2 regions of the Pueribacillus sp. YX66 genome follow, and region 2 is predicted to be linked to the other one. Evidence: riboswitches for the same ligand, from Rfam matches in the RefSeq annotation. Region 2 holds a riboswitch; the other holds the start of a gene.
What was found. A riboswitch is a leader RNA that binds a small molecule or an ion and turns the genes downstream of it on or off. The one in region 2 is predicted to bind thiamine pyrophosphate.
Positions count from the first base shown of each region.

Region 1: linked by a shared signal. The riboswitch ahead of thiE (thiamine phosphate synthase) and the one ahead of thiT (energy-coupled thiamine transporter ThiT) in region 2 are both predicted to bind thiamine pyrophosphate.

Region 1 is NZ_JBEUEL010000002.1:186,833-190,813, reverse strand. Features, by position in the region: gene ABU914_RS02030 (LTA synthase family protein) at 1-1,459, shown strand, start outside; gene ABU914_RS02025 (M14 family metallopeptidase) at 1,572-2,762, shown strand; TPP riboswitch at 2,824-2,928, shown strand; gene thiE (thiamine phosphate synthase) at 3,087-3,716, shown strand; gene thiS (sulfur carrier protein ThiS) at 3,713-3,913, shown strand; gene ABU914_RS02010 (thiazole synthase) at 3,918-3,981, shown strand, end outside.
Region 2 is NZ_JBEUEL010000011.1:71,867-75,847, reverse strand. Features, by position in the region: gene ABU914_RS07125 (glycosyltransferase) at 1-1,767, shown strand, start outside; gene ABU914_RS07120 (hypothetical protein) at 2,443-2,628, shown strand; TPP riboswitch at 2,892-2,993, shown strand; gene thiT (energy-coupled thiamine transporter ThiT) at 3,075-3,647, shown strand; gene ABU914_RS07110 (DUF4870 domain-containing protein) at 3,754-3,981, shown strand, end outside.

The sequences.
Region 1 (3,981 bases), on a different contig from region 2:
CTCAGCTAAACCAGGTCATGTTACTAAAAAGCAAGTTGCTTCTGTATTTGCAGCTGCGCTTGCGTTGTTTGCTGTTAATCTCGGTCTAGCTGAAACAGAGCGACCTCAATTGTTGACGAGAACGTTTGATAGAGAAATGTTAATAAAAAATATTGGGGTATACAATTACCATATTTACGATATTTTTATGCAATCAAGAGCACAAGCACAGCGGGCATTAGCTGATAGTAGTGAGATTGTTGATATTGAAAACTATGTAAAAGCAAATCGGGTAAAACCGAATGAGAACTTTACGGGAATTGCGAAAGATAAAAATGTATTCGTTATTGTTTTAGAATCAACTCAAGATTTTGTCATCAATAACACAGTTGATGGAGAGGTTATTACACCTTTTCTAAATGAACTCATAACAGAAAGTTATTATTTTCCAAACTTCTATCACCAAACAGGTCAAGGGAAAACATCAGATTCCGAATTTTTATTAGAAAATTCATTGTACCCATTGCCTAGCGGTGCCGTATTCTTTACACATTCGCAAAATGAATATGATGGTATGCCGAAAAAGCTTAAAGAAGAAGGATACTACACATCGGTTTTCCATGCGAATAATAAAAGTTTTTGGAACCGTGACGTAATGTATGATACGTTAGGCTATGATCGCTTTTACGATGTTAATAGTTTTAATGTGACAGAAGAAAACTCAATTGGTTGGGGATTAAAGGACGATGATTTTTTCCAGCAATCCATTAAATATGTAAAAAATTTACCGCAACCTTTTTATACAAAGTATATTACGTTAACGAACCATTTTCCGTTTACATTAGACGAAGAAGACCAATTGATTCCGCCATGGGATTCAAATAGTGGGACATTAAATCGTTACTTCACTACCGTTCGCTATATGGATGAAGCGGTTAAAAACTTCTTTGAACGAATTAAAGAAGAAGGTTTGTATGAAGATTCGATTTTTATTTTGTACGGTGACCATTATGGAATATCTGAAAACCATAATAAAGCAATGAGTCAATTTTTGGAAAAAGAAGTGACGCCGTTTGAAAGTGCGCAATTACAAAAAGTACCTTTTATTATTCATATACCGGGACATGAAGGTAAAGTGATTGACACCGTGGGCGGTCAAATTGACATGAAACCAACGATTTTGAATTTGCTTGGTATTGATGCGCGGGATCAAATTTACTTTGGTAATGACTTATTCTCTGAAGAACGATCTGATTTTGCTGTTTTCCGAGATGGTAGTTTTATTACTAAAGACTACGTATATACGAAAAATATTTGCTATGATAAAGCGACTGGTTTAGAAACAGAAATGGAGCATTGTGAACCTTATAAAGAAAAATCAGAAACCCACTTAGATTTATCTGATCGTATTATTTATGGGGATTTACTTCGCTTTTTCAATAAAGAAGAGCAATTGCTCTTAAAGAATAGTCAAAAATAAGTGAACCCTTTTCATAGGGTTCTTTTTTTTTACTAAAAATCCTCTTCTATACACATTGTGATATATCATTTTTTAAAATCATAGTGTAGTAAAGAAAGTGAGGGGATGTCGATTGAAAATTATCGTTCAAAAAGGTGATACATTATGGCATTATAGTCAATTGTTTGAAGTTCCATTAGTATTAATCATTGACTCAAACCGCCAGTTAAACGCGGAGAATCTACAAATTGGAAGTACAGTGAAGATTCCAGGTTATATTCAGGAAACTTATACGATTCAAAGCGGGGATACGTTTTCATCAATTGCTTACCAACGAAATGTTTCGCTTCAGCAGCTACTCTTTCTTAATCGTGAATTTCATCCAACAAATTTAAAAATCGGAACGTCGATCAAAATACCAATTCGAGTAACGTGGAGGCTTGTTTTAGACTTACAATCATATGATTACGAGAAGATGATGAGCGATCTTAGAAAACTAATAACGGTATATCCGTTTTTACAACGAAATTCAATTGGTGAATCTGTAATGAACAAGCCGATTCCCCAAGTGATTATAGGAAGTGGAATGAAGAAAGTTCATGTAAATGGATCCTTTCATGCAAATGAATGGCTCACGACTCCTTTAATTATGCTTTTTCTTAATGATTATTTACTTGCGCTTACAAATCAATCAAATCTTCGCGGTATAAATATGTTTTCCTTATATACAAATACTCAAATGTCGCTTGTTCCAATGGTGAATCCCGATGGTGTGAATCTCGTTTTAAACGGTGCACCACAAGAGGAACCGTATCGCTCGACCGTTTTAGAACTAAATGAGGGAAGCAGTAACTTTTCTACATGGAAGGCTAACATACGTGGCGTAGATTTAAATAATCAGTTTCCGGCAAGATGGGAAATTGAAAAAGAAAGAAAACCACGGCAACCAGCACCGCGTGATTATCCTGGAGACAATCCTTTAACTGAGCCGGAAGCAATCGCAATGGCAACTTTAACAAGAAATTCGAATTTCAGTCGTGTATTAGCTTTTCACTCTCAAGGGGAAGAAATTTATTGGGGGTTTGAAGGGTTGGAGCCGCCAGAATCAGAAGTTATCGTGAATGAGTTCTCGAGAGTGAGTGGATATGCCCCCATACGTTATGTTGATAGCTACGCAGGCTATAAAGATTGGTTTATTCAAGATTTTCGACGCCCTGGTTTTACGATCGAAGTAGGTAAAGGGGCGAATCCTTTACCAATGTCACAATTTGGTGAAATTTATAATAAAAATTCAGGCATATTATTAGCTAGTTTGTACATGTAGACGTTGTGTTTTAAATCATTTTTTGCAATAATAAACATAAGTCAGTTACAAATTTAATAAAGAGAAAGGCTAGGGGTGCGTGAAGCTGAGAAAAAGGAGTGTTTTCCTTTTACCCTCATTACCTGATCTGGATTATGCCAGCGGAGGGAAGTCGATTATGTGTGATACCATAATCTAGTCTCGTTTGATTATGGTTTTTTATTTTTATAGGGAAGAGAGTTCTTTTTAATTGATGAATATTTTAATTCTATCTGCCATAGCAAAAAATCTCGCCGTTTGGCGAGTTTTCTTTACAACTGTTCAATGCTTGAAAGGGGTGAGCATTTGCTAGATTTTCGACTATATGTCATTACAGGTGAAGAATTTCATCCGAACCGCTCTATGATTGATGTTATGAAAGAATCACTTGAAGGTGGGGCTGATTTTATTCAATTACGCGATAAAAAAAGTTCAAAAAGGCAAATTTTAGAAAAGGCAAGAGCGTTGCGGGAGTTAACGAAACAATATAACGTTCCGTTTATCGTCAATGATCATATTGATATTGCGATCGCCGTAGATGCTGATGGAGTCCATTTAGGACAAGACGATTTGCCTTTACAAGAAGCTCGCCGAATTATTGGAAATAAAATTATCGGCATTTCTACCCATTCAATTGATCAAGCCCGTTCTGCAGAAAAAGGTGGAGCAGATTATATCGGGGTCGGTCCGATTTTCCCAACAAAAACGAAAGAAGATGTCGTTGACCCAGTTACACTCACTTACTTACGCGAAGTTGTCGAAGAAATTAGCATTCCTTTTGTTCCAATTGGAGGAATTAAGCTTCATAACGTAGATGAAGTTCTCGACGCAGGGGGACGAAATGTCTGTGTTGTGAGTGAAGTTGTCGGTAGTTCAGATGTGAAAAAAACGTGTGAAGCGTTTATTAAAAAAATCAAGGCGAGGGAGAATCGATGAAGTTAAAGGTAAATGGAGAAGAACAACAGTTTTCCGAATTAAAAAACGTAACCGATCTCGTGTCGCATTTTAAACTTGAGAATAAGTTGGTTGTCGTTGAAATTGATGGAGAGGTTATCGATCGAAATGAATGGCAGCATACCCGGTTACAAGAAGGAATGTCAATCGAACTTGTACATTTCGTAGGAGGGGGGTAAAAATATGGATACACCATTAAAAATTGACGGAGTCGAACTTCAATCAAGATTATTTTTAGGAACAGGGC
Region 2 (3,981 bases):
AGTGTGAACTTATGGGATAACCATATGCGGCATGTAAATGTATATGAGTTTTTCATGCAGAAGCATATCAATGGAAATGTTGGTCGACATCATATAGGGGAACTTCCAACCGATGATGTATATGAAAAGCAAGAAGTGTCTGATCAGTACGGACAGGTTCGTAAATTAATGTTTATCGATCGAAGGTCGAATAATTTATATAAAGACTACTTTTTTTCTTCGAATGGATCATGTTTTTTTGAGCGTAAGTTTGATTCAGTGACAGGCAAAACATTAAAATGCACGTGGTTTTGTCCGAACGGGGAAGAAAAAAGAACATTCAATAAAGTAAAAGATTATCGGGACTTTTTTATTCGTTCGATTATTAAAAAACACGACGATGTTATTCTATTATCAGATGGACGTTTTTCAGATAAAGTTTTATTTGCGGTTAAAGATCCGAGAATTGCGAAAGTTGCTTTGCTACATAGTCATCATCTTCAAGCACCGTATCATTATGGTAGTCGACTCGTTACTCGGAATGAATCACTCATCAAACATGTGAACAAGTTAGATGCTTTTGTTACATTAACTGAACAGCAAGCGGAAGATATATGTAGTCGATTTGGGCATATTTCGACGATTTATACGGTTGGACACCCTGTACCAGTTCTCCAACCGTTAGTTAAAAAGCAAGACTATGAACCATATACTGCTGTTATTGTCGCTCGTTATGATGGGATTAAACAGATTCCGCATGCGATCAAAGCGTTTAAAAAAGTAATAAAAAAAATACCTCAAGCACAATTAGAAATATGGGGGTTCGGCAAGGAAGAGGCTCTTTATCGACGCCTCATTGCAAAGTTAAAGCTAGAAAACAATGTGTTGATTAAAGGATTTACGAAAAATACCGAAGCGGTTTTTCGGCGTGCTGCTTTTTCAGTTATGACTTCAAAATCAGAAGCTTTTGCGATGTCGATTATTGAAAGTATGTCAGTCGGAACGCCGGTCATTTGCTATGCGTGTCACTACGGGCCACTAGACTTAATAAAACATAAAAAGAATGGGATTTTAATTGAACCAAATGATGTGAATGGATTAGCAAATGCAATGATTGAATTGTTTCAAAACAAGCAGAAACGGAATACGCTAAGCCGAGAAGCGCTGAAGATTGTTGAACAATATAGCAGAGAGAAGACTGCACAAAAATGGGTAACCGTATTTGAATACGCTTTGCGACAAAAAGAGCAGCGCGTTCACCTCTCAAAGATGACAGCGCGTTTCACTAGTTTTATATATGTAGCAGAAGAACAATCATTTCGTTTCGAAGGTGAGCTTCATTTACAGAAAAATACATTCACTTCTAATTTGAAGAAACACATTCGTCTTTCCTTACAATTGCGTAGGCAGAAGCAGTTACTGGATCAATATGTTCCGCTGCCATTTAAGTGGGTTGATGATCATAACAAGATTATTTTTCATGGAAAACTATCTAATGCTCTACAATGGGAAACGGGTGTTTGGAAATTGAATTTAAGTTTTTCGTGTTTAAATGATTGTAAGTTTGTTACAATTAAAGGAAGCGAAAAATGGACATATGAATCACCTATGTATAAGTTAGAAAAATTAAAAATTAAACTGTATCTAAGTAATGACTCTGTAACGATGAAAGTGTTGCGTTCCAATGAAAAACGTTCTTTGAATTTCCAGAAATACCGCGAGCATTTAAAGGAACATTATAAACAAAAACTAAAAAGTCATTTAGTAAAAGCAGGTTTTTTCAAATAGATAGAGAAAAAAGACTATTTACGAGACGAGATTAGAATGAGAAATGGTGTTGTGTTTTAAATTACGATTTTTTTGGCATGTAGTGATGGTGATGAAGTGAATAAACTGTAAGATAATGAAGTTTTCGAAGAAGACAAACACAGTCACTTAATGTAGATAAAAGATTGCTGAACACCCTTCAGAACGGTTTGAAGACTAAGAATTTGATCAAATTATTGAAATATGCGAAGGCGTAAGTGAAGTGACAATAAATCCGACGGGTTACTTACATCTTCAATTTCCAAGCCAGTCTACAAACGACATGCTCAAAAAGATGCCGTTGTCGAAGCCGTAGAAAAGGCGAATTAAAATGCTCAGTCAATTAAAGAGATTACGTATAACAAAGCTCATTCTTAATTTACGTTTCTCGATGGACAGCAAGTATTTGAAAGTAACTTTGATGAGTTTGTATCGATCGCAATCGGTATTTCATGGATGTCGGTACAAATCGATGATGCCAAAGTAATGATCGATGTTGAAGATGAAGTATCTAGTGAAGTGTTTAACACGCTCGTCTATCCTGAAGTGTTAGAAGAAAATAATGAGTAGGGGATTACGCTGTGAAGTGAAATTTATTTGTCATTATTTTGATTTGCTTTCATCACGTTGTTCGGCTGTCAAGCTGAGCGAGAATCGATGGTTTTACTTGATGAAAAAGTTTTAAAAGTTAATATTTCTAAGTCTAATGATTTTGAATCAATCAAGACGTTTGAAGAAGCAATTAGAACGGTTGTTAAGCAAACGGGAAAAGTGATCCAATCGGAATATGATGTGTTAGTAGAGTATGAGAGTATTGAATTGGGTTGCTTTACATACACATGATCTCCATTTATCGTTATGTAAATGAAAGAGCATGTTCAAGTATGTGAGCGATGTTACGGTGTATGTTGCTCCATTGGAAATGTCAAAAAGTTACGAGTATTGAGCACTATAAAGGGTCAGTAAGAAAAAAGATATGCACAGTAGAAATCGATGAATGTATGAGTAAAATGTTTGTGGCCAAATAAATACCTCTCCGTAAGGAAACGGAGCGTACTCGTTGTTTCTTGTAGCGATATAAGCTATACTAAGTTCTGAATTGATAAACGTATCACAAGGGGAGCCAATGGGCTGAGAGTGAACGACTCCGTTCTGACCCTTTGAACCTGTTAGTTAGTACTAGCGTAGGGATGTGATGTATTGATGAAGAAGCGGTTTGTTTCATTGATCAGTTTCTTTGGTCTCCTATGGGATTCGTTTATTACTAATAACACATAGGGGGCTTTTTTATGCAAAATTATCGATTACAAATATTAATTGAAGCGGCGATGTTCGCTGCTGCGGCAATGATCCTTGATTTTCTTCCATCGATCCAAATCGTAGCAGGGATCTCTGTTTCGTTTGCGATGGTGCCGGTCTTCATCGTTGCGTTACGTTGGGGGTGGAAGGCTGGCTTTTTTTCTGGATTTCTTTGGGGTGTATTGCAAATTGTGACTGGTGATGCTACGGTTTTGTATCCTGTTCAAGTACTTGTGGAGTACTTACTAGCTTTTGCAATGGTAGGCGTTGCTGGATTTTTCGCGTATGTGATTCAAGAGAAAATTAAGCATCATCGTAAAAAAGAAGCATTTTTTACTTTAACGATGGCGATATTTCTCGCTAGTTTTGCACGTTATTTCTGGCATTTTGTTGCAGGCTATTATTTTTGGGGTTCGTATGCACCAGAAGGGATGTCTCCTGTATGGTATTCCTTTATCATCAACGGAACGACAATGATCCTTACGTTTATTTTATGTGCGATCGTTTTACTCGCGCTCGTTTCGGTTTCACCGCGTTTACTTGAAAATAAATCATTATCATAATGGGCATCTCGCTTTGATAAATAAAGATGGAGATTTTTATATCTTTTTGTGAATTACAGCATAAACTGTAGTACAATATTCTGTAAAAGGGGGGAGAAGGTGAAATATGTCAAATAGTGATGAAAGATTATTAGCATGTTTAATTTATGTAACGAGCTTTTTCACAACGATTATTGGTCCGTTGCTAATTTGGATCATTAAAAAGGACGAATCGAGCTTTATTGATTATCACGGTAAGGAATATTTTAATTTTTTCATATCTTATACGATTTATATTATTATTAGTTCGATTCTTATGCTCGTACTTATTGGCTTTGTTTTGGCAGCGATCGTC